3 regions of the Paenibacillus sp. SN-8-1 genome follow, and region 1 is predicted to be linked to each of the others. Evidence: riboswitches for the same ligand, from Rfam matches in the RefSeq annotation. Region 1 holds a riboswitch; each other region holds the start of a gene.
The links. Region 1 has a riboswitch for cyclic di-GMP ahead of sda (sporulation histidine kinase inhibitor Sda). Riboswitches for the same ligand answer to the same signal wherever they lie in the genome.

Region 1 (6,838 bases):
AATACAGCGGCGTTCTTCAATTCACCATTCATGAGCAGGGCATCGATCAGAGCCTGCTGTCAGCCACGCCCCTACCCAAGAATGAATGGAGTCATGTGGCGGTGACCCTGGAGGGTAATACAGGCAAGCTGTATGTGAACGGCAAGCTCGTGGCCACGAATACGGGTATGAGCTTTAACCCTAAGGAGCTAAAGGCAGTGGAAGCCTATCTCGGTAAAAGCCGGTTTGCGGCGGATGCTTACTTCGGAGGACGTCTGGATGATATTCAGTTCTATAACAAGGCCCTGACTGAGCAGGAGATCAGTACATTGTCTGAGAAATAAAAAAGAAATGAGCAGTCTCTTCTGAGGCTGCTCATTGTGCTTCTATATTCGGTTCTCTAATTCCGGTAGAATCTTCCCAGCAATGTGCCCAGCTTCACGGGAGTGCCGATGGCCAGATCAGGCAAAGGCTCGAAGGTTCCATTCTCCGTCAACAGGACAACCGTGGATCCAAATTCGAAATAAGCCATGTCATCTCCACGATTCCAGGAGCTGGCGGTGTCGTCTGTATATTTGATGCTGCTGACATTCATGGCCCCGACCTTAACAACGGCCACCTCACCCAGTTCATGGGAGATGTAGGTAATCAGCCGTTCATTCCGGCTCAGAACGCCCTTCATATGGGTCAGTCCAAAATCATTGACCGGATATACCCGGCCTTTCAGGTGCTCGCTCTCTACTTTCTGTCCCGTAACCGGAGCATGAATACGATGATAGTTAGTCGGGCTCAGATAGAGAACGAAGAAGTACCCATTCTTATAGGTCTCCATATGCGGAGAATGGCCCAGAAGCTCAGCCAGTGAATAGTCTTGGCCCTTAACGCCTGGGATTAGGCCTGCATTGACAGGTCCCATACCGGTAATCAGGCCATCCACGGGACTGATCAGGGCATCTGGAGCATCAGGAATCGGACGCATCCCCGCTTTCAGGCGGCGGGAGAAGAATTCATTCAGGGATCGGTATTCACTAATATCTTTCTCCGCTTCGTGCAGCGGAATATTGTAGGTTTTCGCAAATGTGGGAATGATGTGACGGCTGAATCCGGAATGGGAAAAGTGTCCCATGATTTGAGAGATCCATTTCCGGGAGGAAAGCTCGGTCATCAGCCTCATCACTTTTTTTGCCATGGGGGCATCCTCCTTACAAACAGATAAGACAAAGCTTATATTGACATAGAACCTGCTTGAAATCAACCTATAACCCGTATTTTGATCCAGAGATACTTGAATACCATATGGAAAATAGTGTATGTTGGGGGCGGGGAATTTCTTAAGTTCAACTTATATAGCAGGTGAGAGAAGAAGACTTGAAATCGTGGAAATAGCATTGGGGTTAACTTAGAGGTGTATAAATTTAAATTTCAGAACATGGAAGACGCAGGTGAGGCAGGGGGAAACAAAGCCAAGGAGTTGGCAGCTTCAGCATCTGCTATTGCTAAGGAGGACCTTGTATATGAAATTTCAGACCCGAAGAGATCCCTTTCTATCTATCGTCATTTGGTCCAGTATTATCATCCTCATTGGCAGTGCCCTGTCTCCTGCATTTGTAGGAGGATTGAGCCTGATTGGCGGAGTCTTACTGTTCCTGCTCTGTATTTCGGTGGCGGGATTAATAGCTTGGTTATGGATATCTACGTACTACATCATTGGTGAGAACGATTTGTTTATACGTACCGGCCCAGCTACCAAATCAATTCCTCTCGGAAGTATTAGTATAGCCAAGCCTATTCGCTCAAGGGCGGCCAGTACAGCAACTTCAATTCACCGTATTGAAATTCGTTATGACAAATATGAGTATATCCAAATCTCTCCCTTGGATCAGGAAATTTTTCTGAGAGAACTCAAGCAGCGGTGTCCGCACTTGCAATTAAAGTGATGTGGATGGATCGCTTTCTTTGCGCGTATTTCTTCGTTCAATCTCCTCTTCAAGCAGTTGAAGGAACTCTTGATTCAGCCCAAGCCTAAGAGCATTTTGGTATGCTTTAATTAAGGTTTCATAGCTCATTTGTGATAGACCCAGTTCATTGATCATACAGCAAATTCTCCTTTTAGTAAGGTAATTGCTGTTTTCGGCAACCCAGCCGCCACTTTAGTTCTGGCCTGTGGCTTTGCGTCCTTACCTCTCAGTAAGTTTGCGTTTTCGAACAGACATTATTTTATATAGTTTATCGGATTTGGACAGCAAAATATTGAGAATTAGGAACTATGATAAGAATACTAAAATTCAGTCAGTTCCAGAGAGATCATGTAGGCTGTCTGTTGTACATTTCAGTTCGGATATGAGTCTACAGTGCATATGGATCCAGAAGACTATGATCAAGATAGAAAAAATAGAGAAAACGGAGGTACAGTCATGCGAATTAGAGAGGTGAAGCTGCTGACTGGTTCGATCGAAGCCGTTAGATCATTTTATCATGAAGTGCTTGAACAGGCGGTTCTACAAGAATCGGAGGATGTCATCTCGCTGAAGATAGGCGAGTCGATACTTACTTTTACACGTTCCGATCAAAGCGAGTCTCCGTACTATCATTTTGCGTTTAACATTCCTGAGCGGAAATGTGAGCAGGCGCTGAACTGGTTGAAGCAAAAGGGGATATCCGTTCATTCGGCCAATGGGCATGAGATAGAGCATAGCGAGAGTTGGAATTCCGATTCGATTTACTTCTATGATTCTGTGGGGAATATCGTTGAATTCATCGCCAGGCATGATTTAAAGGATGAGGATGCGACCCTTTTTACAGCTGCGGATATTAAGAATATAAGCGAAATAGGTCTTCCCGCTCAAGATGTAATAGCGGTAAGCGAAGTCCTAAGAGATAAGTATGATCTTCAGGTGTATAAGTCGTCAGGGCCGACATTCACTCCATTGGGTGACGAAGAAGGGCTGTTCATCCTTGCGGCTGTGGGGAGAATCTGGTTCGCTTCGGATAAGGCTGCAAAGTATTTTCCAGTTACCATTGATATTTCTGATGGCAGAACAGGAAATGAATTCATAATTGACGAAGGTTATGTCATCAAGTCCTGATTAATGTGGATTCAAGACACAGATATACATGATAAAAAGACGTGCAGTCCCTTTAAGGGCTCACGTCTTTTTTGTTGCCGAGCATAATATTCCTGTGAGGACAAGGCACCGAATAATCATTCATTCCCGGCGGTTATACAAATACCAGGCGAAAGCCATAGGTTCACGATAGGATGCCTTCCAGGTATCGTTCATTCCGGCCTTGCTGAAGCCGTACCGCTGATCACGTCCGTTGCATTCGATGAAATAGATTCTGCCATCCTCAGTTACTCCAATATCGAGACCGAGATCGGCAAGAAGCGGAAGCTTCAGAGATAAGTAACCAGCTATGGTTAAGGATAAATGCTCCACTTGATCTATAACTAGAGAGGCTTGGGAAGAGGTCATGACCTCGGAAAGAAGCTCAGGTACGGGGCAAGCTTTCCCACCTCCCGCAAGATTCGAGATGAACATACCAGGCGGAGACTTTTTGGCGAACATGCCGGTTACAGCCCAATCCCCTGTCATTCCCCGCTGTACTGAAACACGAAAGTCGAAGGAGCGGCCTTTGCTTTCGGCGAGAGGAATCCGTTCCTGAATTAGATAGGGAACCTGGAGCAGATATTGTTGTACATAAGAAGGAAGCTCGCCTCTCCTAAGCTTGTGCTGAATCCATGTTGGCTTACGTATAGATGAGGGATAAGTGATTCTCCACCCGGACTTTTCACGATGTAATCGCATGATCCCTCTTCCGACTGTACCCCGGCATGGCTTAAGAATCAGATCGTCATGAATTTCCATGAAGCGGCGAAGGGCTGGGTAGGAGAACACGGCTGTATCGGGCAGGCTGCTTCTAAGGAAGGGGTCGGCTGACAGCAGACGGTGTATGACATCTTTGCCATAACGATTATTCACGTTGAATACATCTATGCCTTTGGAGATGAGGGCCTCGATTTTCCGCTGGGCGGAAATTTCCTGAAATATAGCGCGGTTATGAATGACATCAGGTATGGGCATGGACACCTGCTCATATTGATGGTTTTGATAAATGTAGGCAGCTGTTCGGCCCTTGCGGATATTGATATCGCCGATATGGATAAACACAGGGATCAAGCCGAATTCTGCTGCCGCTTTTTCATAGTTCGAGAGTGATTCCTGTCCGGTTTTTCGCCTAGGTACCCCGCGGTACATCGCAGCATTAAGCAGAATACCCACATATCTATAGCTCATGCCCGGTCCTCCTCTTCATCTTCGGTGATTCCCTGTTCGAATAGTGTCTTATGTCAGTCTATGTATAGACTCTTAAAAGGAGTGGACGACTGTGCCGCGACAGAAGCCTGTTTTGGGACTGTGTCACACCTGCTCACTTCTCCCAATATATTGAGAATGTGAAACCGGATAGGGGAGGGACTTAAGTTGTCAGTTCAGCAAAAGGTGGCCGTAATTACGCCGGGGGTATTTGTCATTCCTTCAGGGCGAAGCAGTTCCGTAGAGCGCGTCATTGAGAAGACGATGCCCCTTGTACCCGATGGGTTCGATATACGGGTATTCAGCAGATCGGGAGGCCACCTGCCGGCCAAGGGCATGCTCGGGACAGTGCCCTGCTACCGTATTCCAGGAGGTGCCGCATATTTGCCCGGCATTCTGCGTCATCTGAAGAACTGGATGCCGGACACGGCCGATGTGCATAACCGCCCTGCAATTGCTTATGGGCTGAAGAGGCATTTGCCTCATATCCGGGTTAATCTTACACTTCACTCCACGACCTTTATCAGCCCATCTTGTCTTCCAGAGAGCAAGGCGCGTCTGATGCTGGGGAGTGTAGACGGAATTATTGTGAACAGCTGGTATCTGCGTGAGGAGGTTCTGCGCCGATTCCCTAAGCTGAGAACTCCGTTGCATGTTAATCCGCTGGGTGTCAGTCTGGAAGACTTCACCCCGCGCTGGACACCTGCTGGTGAGGCGCAAAGACGTGCTAGGTTATCCGATTATGGCTGGGAGAACCGTAAAATCATCCTTTTTGTTGGCCGCCTGCTTCACGGAAAGGGAATTCACCGGCTGCTGGCAGCGCTGCCAGGAATTGTGGATCAGGAGAAGAGCGCACTTGCCCTCATAGTAGGAAGTGCCTTCTACGGAGTGAACCGTGATACGGCTTATGTGAGAAGCTTGAGGAAGCTGGCTGAGCCGATGAGCGGGCATGTCTCGTTCCTTTCTTATGTACCTTATCCGCATGTCGCAGATTTATATAATCTGGCTGATGTTGTGGTTGTTCCGTCCCTTGAGGATGAGGCCTTCGGCTTGGTCAATCTGGAAGCCATGGCTTCGGCGGTACCGGTTATTGCTTCAGAGATAGGGGGGATCCCTGAAATTGTACAGCATGAGAAATCGGGTATACTGCTGCCTAAGGGATGTGCGAATGAAGCTCTTGCGGAAAGTGTCCTGCGTATACTTGGAGATGAACAGCTGAAACAAAGGCTCGGGCTGGCGGGAAGAGAACTCGCCAGAAGCGAGTTCAGATGGCAGCATTGCGCGGTGCGGTGGGCAGATCTGATGCGTGCCGGGCTGCCAAAGGCGATACACAGCTGGAGCGTTTAATCTTATTTACTAAGGTCAAAAGGCTGATTGGACACCACTTACTGGGTCCGATCAGCCTTTTGACTGTATATTGGGAGAATTGATTTGCTAGCAAGGACAATCATCCTCAGCAATTTGCCCTAAAATGCAGTCTACAGCAATTGTACGTTTGCCGTTACAAGATGTTCGGTGTGACATAAGCTAAGGTATATTCCATGGAACAATTCAGTCACAGGGAGGTGGATGACCATGGAGAGCAGGCGGAAGACAGCGATCATGAACAGAAGCCGCCGGGGTTCACGATTGAAAACAAGAACTAAGCGCATCTGGCATGTCGTTAATGATCCACAGCCGCTGGTGTCCATCATTATTCCCGCGATGAATGAACGACGTACCATTGCAGGTGTAATACGAGAAGCAGCTCGGGTGCATCCGAGCAGTGAAATCATCGTTGTTGCCAACGGCTCGGCTGATGGAACTGCGGAGATTGCGGGAAAGCATGGTGCCCGGCTCCTTTACTATCCTTATCCGCTCGGACATGATGTGGGAAGACGTGTTGGTGCTGAGGCGGCTAGGGGCAAGGTCCTTCTCTTCATTGATGCGGATATGGTAATTCCCGCACGGGATCTTAGACCCTTTGTTGAAGCCGTATTATCTGGAGCGGATGTGGCGCTCAATGATTACAGCGGTCCTGTGGGGCGTAAGGATGCTCATCCTGTAGTTTTGGCCAAACATACATTGAACGCTCTTCTTTCACGTCCTGATCTCAAAGGGGCATCGATGACCGCTGTTCCACATGCGATAAGCCGCCGCGCTGTGGAGACTCTCGGCTTTTCTGCGTTGGAAATTCCCCCGCTTGCTCAAGCGATGGCGGTGACTTTGGGACTTGATATAAAGCCGGTTCATCCGGTTCCTGTAGGGCGCTTAAATGCACGGAGACCTCAAATTCAGGGTACCGACTCACTTACTTCTCTTGTGGCAGGGGATCATTTGGAAGCCATACGCTGGTTAGTTGACAAGCTGGGTCCACGTGCTGGCTATGGCGATTTGGGCCGTCAGCGGGGGAGACTCCGATGAGAAGGAGGCGGACAGGATACCGGAGAAGACAAATGGGTTACCGCAGACCCGGGCAGCGAAGATCCAGAAAGGCTGCGCGGGCCCGCTTCGCGGCCAGACAACGTACACGAAGAAGAGCTCCAAGTAAGCGGCTAGCTGCCTAC
Region 2 (6,838 bases), 680 kb from region 1:
AGTGGTCTTCACTCCATTTGCCACTCATATTGGAAATAGAAAGATTATTGGGGAATTGGCTCAAGATAATAAATGACGGGTTCACGTCAAGAATAGCTTTTGGCTATAATATGACCTCTTAGTTAAGAGCCGCTGATCAGCGGCTCTTTTGTTCTTTGCAGCGGATTCTTTGTCCAATCCGCAGTCTATACTAAGACACGGGCAGGTAAGCTTAGGTGCGGCGAGAACGAACTCCGCCACATCCTTAAGCTGGATCATTCGGTCTTCATCGCCAGTCTTGAGTCCGGCATTAGGGCGGTAATGTGAATGTTGCATTTATGAACCTCCTGTGCCAAGCCATTCGGCATGCGGGGCTACCTCTTAATAAGTAGTATAATGTAATCATATCCTAATGTTGGATACAGATTCATGTTGAGCTTTCTTGATAAAGAGGGAGGTTATTTTGATCCATAAAAGAGAAGTTTTTAGTGGTACTGTTGTTCTATTAGTCGTACTTATCTTTACATCTGTATGGTTAACCAGAAGCAGATCGGTATTGTATATACAACCAGATGATATTGTGGTTCAAGCTTATCTCCAAAATGTAGATCCCAACTCGAAGCTGCCCGACACCGATATACCAACCGAGACGTTCTACAAACAGGTTATCCAGATGAAAATTGATAATGAAAAGAAAACCCCGCTGGCTAACGATAATTACACGATCAGAGTATATCCGATTTTTGCCTATTCCCCACTTAGATCAGGAGTGCATGTATCTGGCAATCCAGATGACTTTTCTATCGGCAGCAGCTCAGCGAGTCTGGCCCTTGTTAAGAAGGAGGTGGAGAAAACCGGATTTGCTGGTCAGTGGGATTTAATTAAGAAAGCCATGGGCTTTGCCTACTTGAAGGCCAGCTATCCGATTACACCCATGTATTTCACTCCGAAAGATGCGCCTCTGGCGAGTCCGGACAATACTTTTATCGTAATGACTTATATGCAGGATTCAGGGGGCCTTAGTTGGTCGAAAAGAATTCCGCTGACGGTTCAGAAATAGGCATGACCGCTTAAGAAGTCATCTATATAAGCAGGAGACACAAACAAAGACCGTATCCATAAAAAGGAACGGTCTGATATAATAGGCGTGTACAACACGCCTTGAGTGGGTGCGTCTTCCTCTGGAAAGGAGGTGAGGCGTATGAACTTCTCTTTTGCAGATGTCATTGGGTTTGCTGCGTTTATTATCGCGCTGCTGACATACATCGAACGAAAAAAGAAGTAACCTGCTCCAGGTCGGCAAACCGTGCAGGTCACTTCTTCCGCTTATAACTTCTTAACTGTGGAGGAGTAACCCCACTCAAGTTGTTGTACAGGGGACTGGTCGCCACCGGTCCCTTATTTCATAGTATCTTACGTCTGTTATCTTTATACCCATATTACTACACGGTGTTAGCATTGACAATGAGACAACCGAATATTTCACAGTTCTATTAGGTAGAACCAGATCAATTTTTATTGCGGATTAGTCGTCCAAATCCCGGCAGTCTTCAGGAAGACGCGGGCAGGGAGCTTCAGCGCGGCGAGAACGAGATCTGCCACATCCTCAGGCTGCATCATCCGGTCTTCATCGCCGATCTTGAGTCCGGCATTCGAGGCCAGGTCGGTGTTGACCGTGCTCGGCGTCAGGGCGGTGACGCGGATGTTGTGCTTGCGAACCTCCTGTGCCAGCGACTCGGTCATGCCCATGAGGGCGAATTTGGAGGCACAGTAAGCTGAGCCTGTCGCGAAGCCGCGCTCACCCGCGGTAGAGGCCACGTTGATGATATCGCCGCTGTTTTGGGCAACCAGATCAGGCAGAACCGCACGGGTGACGTTATAAGTCCCCATCACGTTCACATCCAGGATTCTCTTCCACTCCTCCGGATCCATCTCCAGCAGGGTTCCGAACTTGGCGATCCCCGCATTGTTGATCAGGATATCCACGGATCCAAGCTCCTGCTTGATTTTGGCTGCGGAAGCTTCTGCCTCGGCAGAATTGGAGATATCCGCAGGGGCGATGCTGACCTTGATTCCATACTGGCTCCGCAGCTCCTGGGCGAGGTCTTTCAGATCCGATTCGGTTCTGGCAATCAGGCCAAGATTCACGCCTTCTTTAGCCAACGCGATGGCTACTGCTCGTCCGATCCCTTTTCCCGCACCTGTAATCAGGGCATTCTTCCCGGTAAGTTCCATCTTGAATCACTCCAGTCTATTCATTAGTTCACATCTATAATAATACCCTGAACACATGGGCTTTTACACTTTCCTGGATAGGAAGCGGATTAGGGTTAGAAAGTCTAGGGAAATTTTATGAAAATTACTAGGGTATTATTTACAATGCAGGAAGTTCGAACTATAATAGAATGGCGAAACAGGTCGAAAACTCTCTAACTTGAAAAAGGCAAACTTGCTGAAAGGCAAGGACGCAAAGCCACGGGTCTAAGGCATACGCTAAGACAGCCGGTTACCAGCAGGAGGATGAATACTAGGTTTATTACCTCAGGTCTACTCTTAGGAGTAGGCCTTTTGTCTGGCTTCAATAGGAGAGACCTGCTATAAAAGGAGGTCAATCACGTGCAGCAGGTTCACATCAAAGGAATTGCAACCTACCATCCACCTACGGCCTATGACAATGCTTATTTCGTCGAGCATTTTAACAAGATGGGCCTGGAATCGGAAGGTCTCATGAATCATCTTGGGAGAAAGACCAGATATCTGGTAAGCACCGAGGATGAGAATTCACTAACTATGGGGATAGCCGCAGCGAAGAAGCTGCTTACTGAATCGAAGGTAGGTGCGGAAGAGCTGGACATGGTGGTATTCGTATCTGACACACCTGAATACACCTACCCAAGCAACGCCTTGTTGATTCATAGAGAGATTGGGGCGGTCAATGCCCACATTGTCTATGATCTTAATACGAACTGCATCGGTATGCTCACAGCCATGGATCAGGTACGACAGTACCTTTCGGGGAACCGGTTCATCAAGCGTGCGCTCATTGTAGGCAGTGTGCATGTCAGCAATATTGCCCGTAAGGACGATACCGTAGTCTATCCGAATTTCTCGGATGGAGCGGCAGCGGTCATCTTGGAGAAGCAGGAGCTTCCGGGAGGCTTTCTGGACGCGAACTATAAGACGGACTCCAAGCTTGGGGATACGGTAACTTTCCCGGCTGTCGGCCTGTCCAAGATGTTCAGTGAAGGAGTTCAGGAATCGGATAAGAGACTTCGCTTCATTCCTCATGACGTCAGCTATTTCTCTGATGAGTGGAGAGATATGATCTCGGTCATGCTGGAACGAAACGGATTGGATGCCGCGGGTGTCAACCACTGGCTATTCTCCCAGTTCTCCCGTCCGGAGATCGAGGAGACGCTGGTGAAGATGAATGCGGGGCTGGACAAATATACATTTGTCGGAGAAAAATACGGTTATACCGGGGTAACGAGCCCGATCTTTGCGCTGGAGGAAGCGCTTGAAGCCGGCAAAATCTTACCTGGAGACAAGGTTGTCTTCTGCTCGGTAGGAATCGGTTACACCATGTCCGCACTTTTATATGAATTTTAACATATAGACTATATCTTGTTATGAAGGAGAAACATCATGTTTAAATTTGAGAAGAAGCAAGCCGAGAAGGCACTGGTTATTACAGTAGGGGGCTTTATGAAGCCTGATGAGGCCGAAGCGTTCCTGAAGGAATATGAGGAGAATGTGAATTCCATCCATCCATCCGAATACAATCTGATCATTGATTCCACAGATCTGTCTGTATCCAAGCAGGACATGCTGCCCGTGCTTGAGGGCTGCTTCAAGCTATATATGTCCAACGGATTCAAGAATATTCTGATGATCAATCCATCTTCCGTCATTGCCAAGAATCAAATGCAGAAGCTGGCCCAGTCGATCTCCTATACCGGAATATTTATGGATACGCTGGAAGAGGCATACGCCTATAACTAGACAGCACCAGCGGCCCTGCTCTGAGAAGAGAGGGCCGTTTATTTTTTGATCAAAATGTGTGCGGTACACGCATACCTTGCAGGGTTCAGGGAAACATAAAGTACCGGGTAAATATACAGGGTGCAATTTTTATTTTGGGCGTTTCTTGGTGAATTTGGAGGCCCCTGTAACAACGAAATAAATGCCCATTACAGTGAACAGGGATGCAACCAGTCGGTATTCATACAGAAACGGGACAAGCGTGAACAGTACAATGGCAAAAAGAAGGCGGAGTATAGCCTCTTGTTTCATAAAATTGTAACGCCTCCTTGAATTGATTTTTCCACATGTATCATGCACATTATGAACAAATTGTAGCATGTCTACGCCAATTTTCATTGCGATATTTAAAATATCGTGAAATTTCTTTTTCAGTTCTTTGACAAGTGGTGTAATATAGAAGTATAGAGTTCCGTTTCGGCCTGTTCAATTTTTCGGAAACGTTAAGAAATGGTCCCTTCCCTTATATAGGTCAATCAACTGACCTTTGGGAAAGTAAGGTCTTTCGCAGGTATTACGTAAATAACGGACTACTATACAGAGTGAACCTAGGACAGGTAACCTGATTCTTGTTCCAAAATTCACGCTGTATAATTCAATGTAAAGGAGGAAGTTCCAAATGTCACAAACTTCTAATCAACAAGAGACATCTGCTGCTGAGGAGGCAGTTGCTGCTCAAGCGGTATCTCCTGAAGCTGGCAGAGAATTGCTGGATCAGCTGATGAAGCCGGAGGTACAGCAATCCCTATTGGTGCTGGTAGACCAGCTGCCTAAGCTCACCGAAATGATGGGCGCTCTTACTACAGCTTATGACTTCGCACAAAGCATTGCCAAGGATCCAGTGTTCGTTAACGACTTGAAACACGGGTTCGCAGAATTCGCTACTCCGGTAGTGGGTAAAGTTAAGGGAGTTGCAGCTGCAGCAATCGAAGCTAATGAGCGCGCACAAGCCGATACTTCAACCATCGGCGTATTTGGTCTGCTCAAAATTCTTAAAGATCCGAATGTGCAAAAATCGCTTCGTTTCACCCAGGCTTTCCTGGACACGTTGAACGATCGTCAAAAAGGACAACGTTAATCTAAACTAACACAATTCAGAACGGAGGATGGATATGTCGAAGCAAATTTTGATTTTGGGCGGCGGCTACGGCGGATTGCTAAGCGCATTGACTGCACGTAAGTATCTTGATGCGAATGAAGCGAACATTACCGTAGTTAACCGTTACCCTACACACCAGATTATTACTGAACTTCACCGCCTTGCTGCAGGCAATCTTCATGAGAAAGCAGTAGCACTTCCGCTTGAGAAGCTGCTTAAAGGCAAAAATGTGAATTTGGTGATCGATACAGTTCAAACTATTAAGCCGGATGACAAGCAAGTTGTTCTTGGCAATGGAAATACCCTCAGATACGATGCGCTTGTTATCGCACTGGGCAGTGAGACTGCTTTCTTCGGAATTCCTGGACTTCAGGAGTACAGCTTCACTTTGAAATCTGTGGATGATGCGAACCGGGTTCGCGCTCACGTGGAAGAAAGACTTAACGCATACAAGCAGTCCAAGAACAAAGCGGATGCTACATTCGTAATTGGTGGCGGCGGCCTGACAGGTGTTGAGCTTGTTGGTGAATTCGCGGATGAGCTTCCTGAGATCTGCCGTCAAAAAGGTATCGATTTCAATGAAGTGTCCTTGTACTGTGTTGAAGCAGGTCCTTCGATTCTGGCAGGATTCCCGCCAGAGCTTGTGGAACGTGCGACAACTAGTCTTGAGAAGCGCGGTGTTCAGTTCGTAACTGGCGTGCCAATTACAGAAATGAAGCCGACATCCGTAATTCTAAAAGATGGACGTTCAATCGAAACTTCTACACTGGTATGGACAGGCGGCGTTCAAGGGAACTCCGTTGTTGCTAACTGTGGCATCGAAGTTAACCGCGGCCGTGCATCCGTTACCGAATCTCTGCAATCGACTTCCCACAAAGATGTATTCATCGCTGGGGACAGCGCGGTTGTCATTCCAAGCGAAGGCGCGCGTCCTTATCCGCCGACAGCTCAGCTGGCATGGCAAATGGGCGAAACCATCGGTTACAACCTGTCTGCTATGATCAAAGGCGCTCCATTTGAAGCGTTCAACCCTGTATTCTCCGGTACGCTTGGAAGCCTTGGTCGTAAAGACGGCATCGCGATGCTGGGTGCTAACCAGACCCGCCTGAAAGGAACTCCGGCTTCCTTGATGAAAGAAGCAAGTAACATCCGTTACTTGTCCCATATCCATGGCCTTTTTGCCCTGGCTTATTAATCCATTGTTTATCTCTTCAAGAAGAAGAGCACGCCCGCGTGTTCTTCTTTTTTTGTTGTTTTGGGACTGTAGTCCTTTTTTTGACCGATCATCCCTATATTAAAGAAATTCAGAAACGCAGCAGTATGATTTTTCCAACGTCTACGGGCTTTGTTTAGGCTGTACTTAGTGGTACATTAATGTGTAATAGTCATATGGAATGAATCAAAAATGAGGGGTGTTTTGTTCAATCCATATAGGAGGTATGATCATGTATTCTGGCAAACAAGATGACAATTTACATATAATGACGTATACACTCAATAGCGGCGTTAAAGGAACGGTTCCTCTCTCCGCTGCTCAAATCGGTGAGTGGCTGGACAGTTATAGAAGCAATACCAAGTTTGTAACTGAGATTGGCAAAGAATTCTTCGGACTAAATCCTGAATTGGTGGCGGATTTCAAGGTGCAGAATGTATTCTCCAGCTACCGGGAAGTGGTCCTTCCCAAGCAGCAGGAAGTCGTCTACAACAGACTTTCAGAGG
Region 3 (6,838 bases), 420 kb from region 1:
ACTGTCGCCAGAGCTTTGAATGTCTATAACCTGATCAAGAACAACGTCATGAATTTCATAAAGATTACTCCGATATTTCTCTATTTCTTCAACAGGACTGAACAGAATGCGATTCCCATCTAACTCTATCTTTCGAGGCAGACTCATGGCACCTGCCCATTCATGTCCCTGCTGCGTAGGCATACCGGCCTCCCACATGTCCATCCATCCGATAATGATTCTTCGCCCCTGGTCATCCAGTGTAGATTGAGGCGCATAGAAATCGAATCCGTGATCGACTTGGGCAAAAGCTTCGCTATGGAACTTACCCATCTCTGAATCGAATTCTCCCACACAATACATGGTCGAGTGAAGATTACGGAACTGTTCTCCCTGGGCTGGCATCCGCTGCGGGGAGAGCATGAAGATGTCTTTATTTCCGAGTGGGAACAAGTCCGGACACTCCCAGTTATCGCCGAAGCGTCCATCACTCGATGCAAGCACATTTACAAAAGTCCATTGCTTCAGATCATCAGACCGATATAAAAGAACAAGTCCATTTCCCTTTGCATCATTTGAACCGAGAACCACATAATATTGCCCGTTCTTCATAAATACTTTCGGGTCACGAAAGTCCTTTTGGCTTACATCAGGTGGAATCTCTTTGTATCCAATAACAGGGTTGCCCTGCCATTTCTCAAAGGTCACTCCATCGTCAGATACAGCAAGCCCTTGAGACTGTTTGTAATCCTGATCCTTGTCAGGTCCTGTGACCACATGTCCCGTATACAAAAGCATCAGTTGGCCATCTTTCTCGATAGCACTACCGGAAAAACAGCCATCCCGATCAAATTCCCCGTCCGGAGCCAGAGCTATCGGGAGATATTCCCACTTAATCAGGTCCGTACTGATTGCATGTCCCCAATGCATGGGTCCCCATATAGGCTTGTAGGGATAGTGCTGATAAAACAGATGGTACTGTCCTCTATATTGAACAAATCCATTAGGATCATTCATCCAACCGTATTCTGCCATCAAATGATAGTTCAATCTGTAGTCTGTTCGAAGCGAATGCTTGGAAGCCTTTATGAACTGGTCTGCCTTATCTTTGGTATATTCTCTCTTATGAATAATAAGTCATCCTCCTTACCATGTGCCAAGGGTTGACTAAACTTGCCCAGGCCCTAAATCAGCGAATAAAGAAGGAGATGCCGCTCCTTCCGACCAAATAAACCGTTTACATTTCGAATTATATGTCAATCCATTGACATACGTCAATTGGGAGCCATATTCATCAGTAGAACCATATGAAATGACACACCCACCCTATCAAAGAGTGAGTGTGTCATTAGTTGTTCTTATTCAAGTTGTAGACCGCTCTATCAATTCCACGGGGAGCACATGCTCTGGATTGATGACTTCGCCATCTAACTGCTTTTGAATTAATTCTACGGCCAAGCGTCCGATGGCCTCAATCGGTTGCTTGATTGTAGTAATCCCGGGGATAAACCAGGCTGCCATATCAACGTCATCATAACCAACTATACGAACGTCTTGAGGCACTTTCTTCCCTTTGCCCAGACATTCTCTTACAGCAAACGCGGCGATTATATCACTGCTGGCAAAAATACCGTCCACATCAGGATATTCCTCAAGCATCCTTTGGATGATCTGTTCGTATTGCTGTTGATCAAATACGTTCATATCCGTCTGAATTGTAATGTGCTGCACGCCATGCTTCTCTGCCGTATCCTTGAAACCGTCGTTCCGGTAATTCGAATGCATCAGAAGCTTAAGATTACCGCAAATATGTACAATTGTCCGGCATCCTTTACTAATCAGCAGTTCAGTGGCAAGCACTCCACCCTGGTAATTGTCCGAGGAAATGAACGGAATGTCGTTGTCTATCTGCCGGTCAAAGGTAACTATAGCTGAATTAAGATTTCGGTATTCCTCTATCTCAAGAGTATGACTACCCATAATAATTCCATCAACCCTATTGCGTTTTAACATGGCGATGTAATCTTTTTCTTTCATAGGGTCCATATGTGAGTTACAGAGCAGCACCTTCCAACCGTTCTGGTATGCGTAATATTCTATATGGTTCGTAAGTTCACTAAAAAAAGGGTGAGATACACTCGGAATGATAAGTCCAATTAAATTTGATTGCTTACGTAAAAGAGATCGGGCAATCTCATTAGGCTGATAATTGAGCTCTTCCATTGTCTTGAATACCTTTGACCTTGTAGCTTCACTAATGTATCCCCGATTGTTAAGAACACGGGATACCGTGGTAACAGACACACCTGCTTTTAGAGCAACATCATTAATTGTCGACATAACTACCCCTACCTCTTATTCTACCGACTTATTTCCACCAAATATACTCGATCCTTTATAGTAAAACAAGCCGCTCGATAGTTCTGTTAGTTCCTATCATAGTCAGGCTCAATAAGCAACAAAGGTGACCCTGGTAATGTCAATTATCGGCGAACTGTATTCTTTGTACTCCTGGTTGAGCATGTTCACGCAAATATAAGCCTCCTGTCCATCGCAGACAAGAGGCTTATCGTTTCGGATAAAGAAGATGACTTAATCCGTTTATACTTTTTTGCCAGTCAACCGATTCTGGTATCGGGAAAAGACTACAACGAGGCAGGTTACTAGAACAAGCATGAGTGCGATGAATTGTGAGGTCGATAGCACTCCGATTTGACCACGGATGATATCCCCTCTGTAAAACTCAATAACAAATCTGCCCAGACTATAAAGAATTAAATATGCGGCGGCAACGAGTCCGTCTTTTTGGGTTCTTTTGGACAAAAGAATTAAAACTAGGCAGAGGGCGAAGCTAAACACGCTCTCCATAATTTGCGTAGGTATCAGTTCAACACCATTTGGGGCGAGCTCGGAGTGGTGGAATGTAATCCCAAACCAGCCGTGTGTTTCTTCGCCATAACAGCAGCCTGCGAGCAGACAGCCGATTCTTCCGAACCCCTGCGCTAACGCAACCGAAGGCAAAAAAAGGTCCAGGTGCTTCAGGAAATTAATTCTCTTGATTCTGCAATACACTAGACCGGCCCCAATTCCGCCGATGATTCCGCCGTACACAACAAATCCATTCGAAAGATTCAGTAGAATGCCCGGGTCACTCTTAATATTTTGGAATTGGGTTATCCAGTACAATAATTTTGCTCCAATAAAACCGCCCGCCAGGCTCCAACCGGTCAGAGAGAAAACATGGGACAGGTTGAACTGGCGTTTTCTTCCTCGGTATTCAACGAGCTGGTAAGCTAACAAAACACCAATCGCGATCATTAATCCATACCCGTAAATGGTTACTGGCCCAATCTTGAACAGCTCGTTATACATGTTATTCTCCTCAGGAAAGATATTGTATTTATAAAAGTTTATTCATACTAGAAAGTCTAGTATGTAAGGATATTAATGTCAATTAATTCCACTGCATTCTTTGCTATCTCAGACCAACTGCTGGTGAAACTCGATAAAGCGGTTAGTGATATCGTGAAGCAGTAATTTTCAAGAAGCTGCCTATTCCATTATCCGGAAGACTGCTTTAGGCCATAGTTTTAACTTAGTGGGTGGGAATGCCTTCCATAGGAACTCCCACTCATTTTTTTGGAAAAAGGCCTTTATTTAGGAATGTAAGCCTTATTTTATGTGTCAAAATTGTAAGAATCGTAGATTATTTTGTCTGATTTTGGTACATTGGTTGTGCTTCTTTAGTTGCAAAGGCAAACTCGGGGAAACCCGAGGACGCAAAGCCACGTGCCTAATGGATCCCATCCTATGGTAGACAGGCCGCCAGTCATCATTGTTCTCAGATCGAAGAATGAATTACGAGCGCTGTCTATTTAGGCAGACGCTCTTTTTATTTTGAACAAGCAGGAGGGTTGATAACAAGCACAACGATTACCGGTTACCGAAGACACTCTATAAGTGAAGAGACACCATGTTAAAGGAGAATAAATTGTGAATAGGGTAAAAAATCTGTCTTTAAAGTATAAAGTTTCACTCATTGTTATTATCGTTGTTGTGCTTATTTTCACGGCCGTCTCCTATATCAGCCTGAGCATTCTGAAATCAAATTTGTCCAATGACTTAAAAAGAGAGCTGCTTAGCGTTGGCTCCCTGACAAGCATGCAGGTCGACTCGCAGCAGGTAAGCCGTCTGATCAGCAAGAACGGACCCGGAAATCCGGACTTCACCAGTCTGCAGAAGCAGCTGGATCAGATCCAGAAGGATCAAGGAATTATGAGCTGGAGTTATATCTGGAGTCTGAAGGACGACAAGGTTACCACTCAGGCCTACACCTCTAATTTGAATGAGATTTACAAGCCTGGCGCCCCGTTTGACGATCTTGCCCCGATTCACCTTGAAGCGGCGAAAAAGGTCTATGATACGGGGGAGTCCCAGGTGACTGATATTTTTGATGACCCTTTTGGCACGTGGAGAACTGTATTCTCTCCTATTAAGCTGGATGGGAAAGTCATTGCAGTCATCGGGATCGACTACTCCGCTGATTATATTAACAAGCTGTCGGGCGAAGCTCGCAACCAGCAGCTGATCATTACCCTAATCGGTCTCCTTATTATTGCGCTGGTGATCTACTTTATTATTAACATGATCCTCAAGCCGCTGAAATCGATTGTTCATGTATCTAATCGGATCGCTGAAGGGGATCTCAGCAGTGAACAACTTAGTTACAGGGCAAATGATGAGATTGGACAGCTTAACCTGGCGGTTGCCAAAATGCAGACCAACCTGCGTGCTCTGATTCTAAACATTCAGGAGTCCTCCGAACATGTAGCTTCATCCTCCGAGCAGCTGACCGCAAGCTCCCAGGATACCGAGACTTATTCGGTCAAAGTCAATACAGATATGGCTGAGGTTGCCGAGAAAACCCAGATTACGTCCAAAATCACAGACGAAACTGTCACTGTTCTTGAAGAGACCGCTATCGGCATTCAACGGATCGCTGAATCCACCTCGGCCGCCTCGGAGGAATCCGAGCAGATGGCTCTAAGCGCCCAGAGCGGGCAGGAGTCGGTTCAAAAGCTGCAGAATCAGATGGACAAGATTACGGATTCAGTCACCCGAATTGCAGATGTGATTCATGTGCTTAATTCTCAGATCGGTGAAATCAACGAAATGACGCGGCTGATTACTGATGTAGCCGAGCAGACCAACCTACTGTCCCTTAATGCCTCTATTGAGGCTGCACGCGCCGGAGAGCATGGACGCGGCTTTGCGGTGGTGGCATCAGAAATCCGGAAGCTTGCCGAGAGCACAGGACGCTCAGCCAGCACCATTGCCGAGCATTTGTCGAGCATTACACGCAGCACAGCGGAATCCCAGGTCATCGCCCAGGAAGGACAGCAGGACGTTCGCCACGGCGTTACCCTGATGGAGGAAGCCGCTCGTGCATTCAGAGAGATTCAAGAGTCGACTAAGAATGTGGCTATGCAGATGCAGGAAATTTCTGCTTCTTCGGAGGAAATCTCCGCTTCCTCACAAGAGGTAACTGCTTCGGTAACCGAGCTTCGTTCGGCATCCGGGGATATTGCAGTCAAATCCGATCAGGTATCCTATGCCTCAAGTCAGCAGCTGCAATTTATCAAGGAAGTGGCTAAAGCCACGGAATCTTTAAGTGAGACTTCGCAATCCCTGCAGGAATTGATCAAAACCTTTAAAGTCTAACAGACAGGAGCGATACTACATGAGTTTTACAGGATTACAAGGCAAATCAGCGCTGATTACCGGCGCAAGCAAGGGTATAGGCAGAGCTGTGGCCCTAGAGTTCGCCAAAGCAGGCACGAACGTGATGATCAACTATATCGGCGAGGATACCGAAGCGTTGGCCGTGAAGAAGGAAGCCGAGAGCTATGGAGTGAAAGCAGAAATCTTCAATGCTGACGTAAGCGACTCTACTCAGGTTCAGAGCATGTTCACTGCCTTTGATCAGCTGTTTGGCCGGCTTGACATTCTGGTCAATAATGCAGGAATTGCCCATGCCGTAACCGTTAGAGAAATGACGGACGAGCAGTGGGACCGGATGATTAAGGTTCATCTGTATGGCACATTCTACAACGCCCGTGAGGCGGCACGCCGGATGTGGGACACCAAGGCAGGCAAGATTATCAACATCTCCTCTGATCTCGCCAGTCTTGGCTGTGAAGAATTCACTCACTATTCTGCCGCCAAGGGCGGAATCAGCGCATTCACCAAAGCGCTTGCCCGTGAGCTTGCTCCTCATGTCAATGTCAATTCCGTAGCGCCAGGCGGCACCTTTACAGACATCCTCGCCGATTTCGGAGAGGGCTACGAGGAAGAAGAAGCCGCGAAATATCCGCTCAAACGGCTCGCTCAGCCTCAAGAGATTGCCAAGTCCGTTCTGTTCCTGGCATCAGATGATGCCAATTTCTATACTGGCCAGATTCTTGGACCTAACGGCGGCAGCGTAATGAACTAGATCAACCAGACAATTTACATGGCTCACACAGGAGGAACATCATGACATCCGTTATTGTATTTCTGATTTATTTGGTCTTTATTTACTACATTGGCTTCAAAGGTTATCAAAAGATTAAAACCGCCGAGGATCTGCTCGTTGCCGGCTGGAGTATGCCGCTGTATGTGGTTGCGGGCAGCCTCTTGGCCGCCATGCTGGCGGCTCCGTTCTTCTTCGCGGCCATCGGTTCCGGTTATACAACCGGCGGTTTCGAGGGGATGGCCACGATGGCGGGTCTCGGCACCTGTATGGTGCTCGGCTCCTTCATCTGGACCCGTCCGCTGCGCCGGCTCAAGGGCTGGACGATTGCAGACTACTATGGGCTTA

Region 2: it holds a riboswitch for cyclic di-GMP, as region 1 does, so the genes downstream of both, ACRRNK_RS20885 (ketoacyl-ACP synthase III) here and sda (sporulation histidine kinase inhibitor Sda) in region 1, are expected to answer to the same signal.
Region 3: it holds a riboswitch for cyclic di-GMP, as region 1 does, so the genes downstream of both, ACRRNK_RS15310 (methyl-accepting chemotaxis protein) here and sda (sporulation histidine kinase inhibitor Sda) in region 1, are expected to answer to the same signal.

Annotation. Positions count from the first base shown of each region.
Region 1 is NZ_CP194782.1:3,585,952-3,592,789, reverse strand. It holds gene ACRRNK_RS17610 (family 43 glycosylhydrolase) at 1-323, shown strand, start outside; gene asd (archaetidylserine decarboxylase) at 380-1,168, opposite strand; gene ACRRNK_RS17600 (PH domain-containing protein) at 1,494-1,916, shown strand; gene sda (sporulation histidine kinase inhibitor Sda) at 1,908-2,072, opposite strand; cyclic di-GMP riboswitch class I at 2,109-2,187, opposite strand; gene ACRRNK_RS17590 (VOC family protein) at 2,394-3,065, shown strand; gene ACRRNK_RS17585 (YheC/YheD family protein) at 3,186-4,274, opposite strand; gene ACRRNK_RS17580 (glycosyltransferase family 4 protein) at 4,461-5,639, shown strand; gene ACRRNK_RS17575 (glycosyltransferase family 2 protein) at 5,868-6,695, shown strand; gene ACRRNK_RS17570 (glycosyltransferase family 2 protein) at 6,692-6,838, shown strand, end outside.
Region 2 is NZ_CP194782.1:4,262,724-4,269,561, reverse strand. It holds gene ACRRNK_RS20905 (FtsX-like permease family protein) at 1-76, shown strand, start outside; gene ACRRNK_RS20900 (hypothetical protein) at 82-315, opposite strand; gene ACRRNK_RS20895 (hypothetical protein) at 443-1,039, shown strand; gene ACRRNK_RS20890 (3-ketoacyl-ACP reductase) at 1,495-2,214, opposite strand; cyclic di-GMP riboswitch class I at 2,412-2,493, shown strand; gene ACRRNK_RS20885 (ketoacyl-ACP synthase III) at 2,596-3,588, shown strand; gene ACRRNK_RS20880 (hypothetical protein) at 3,625-3,981, shown strand; gene ACRRNK_RS20875 (hypothetical protein) at 4,111-4,272, opposite strand; gene ACRRNK_RS20870 (DUF1641 domain-containing protein) at 4,640-5,098, shown strand; gene ACRRNK_RS20865 (NAD(P)/FAD-dependent oxidoreductase) at 5,133-6,314, shown strand; gene ACRRNK_RS20860 (hypothetical protein) at 6,565-6,838, shown strand, end outside.
Region 3 is NZ_CP194782.1:3,163,565-3,170,402, forward strand. It holds gene ACRRNK_RS15295 (glycoside hydrolase family 32 protein) at 1-1,113, opposite strand, end outside; gene ACRRNK_RS15300 (LacI family DNA-binding transcriptional regulator) at 1,342-2,319, opposite strand; gene ACRRNK_RS15305 (prolipoprotein diacylglyceryl transferase) at 2,581-3,351, opposite strand; cyclic di-GMP riboswitch class I at 3,724-3,809, shown strand; gene ACRRNK_RS15310 (methyl-accepting chemotaxis protein) at 3,973-5,700, shown strand; gene ACRRNK_RS15315 (SDR family NAD(P)-dependent oxidoreductase) at 5,720-6,472, shown strand; gene ACRRNK_RS15320 (sodium:solute symporter family protein) at 6,514-6,838, shown strand, end outside.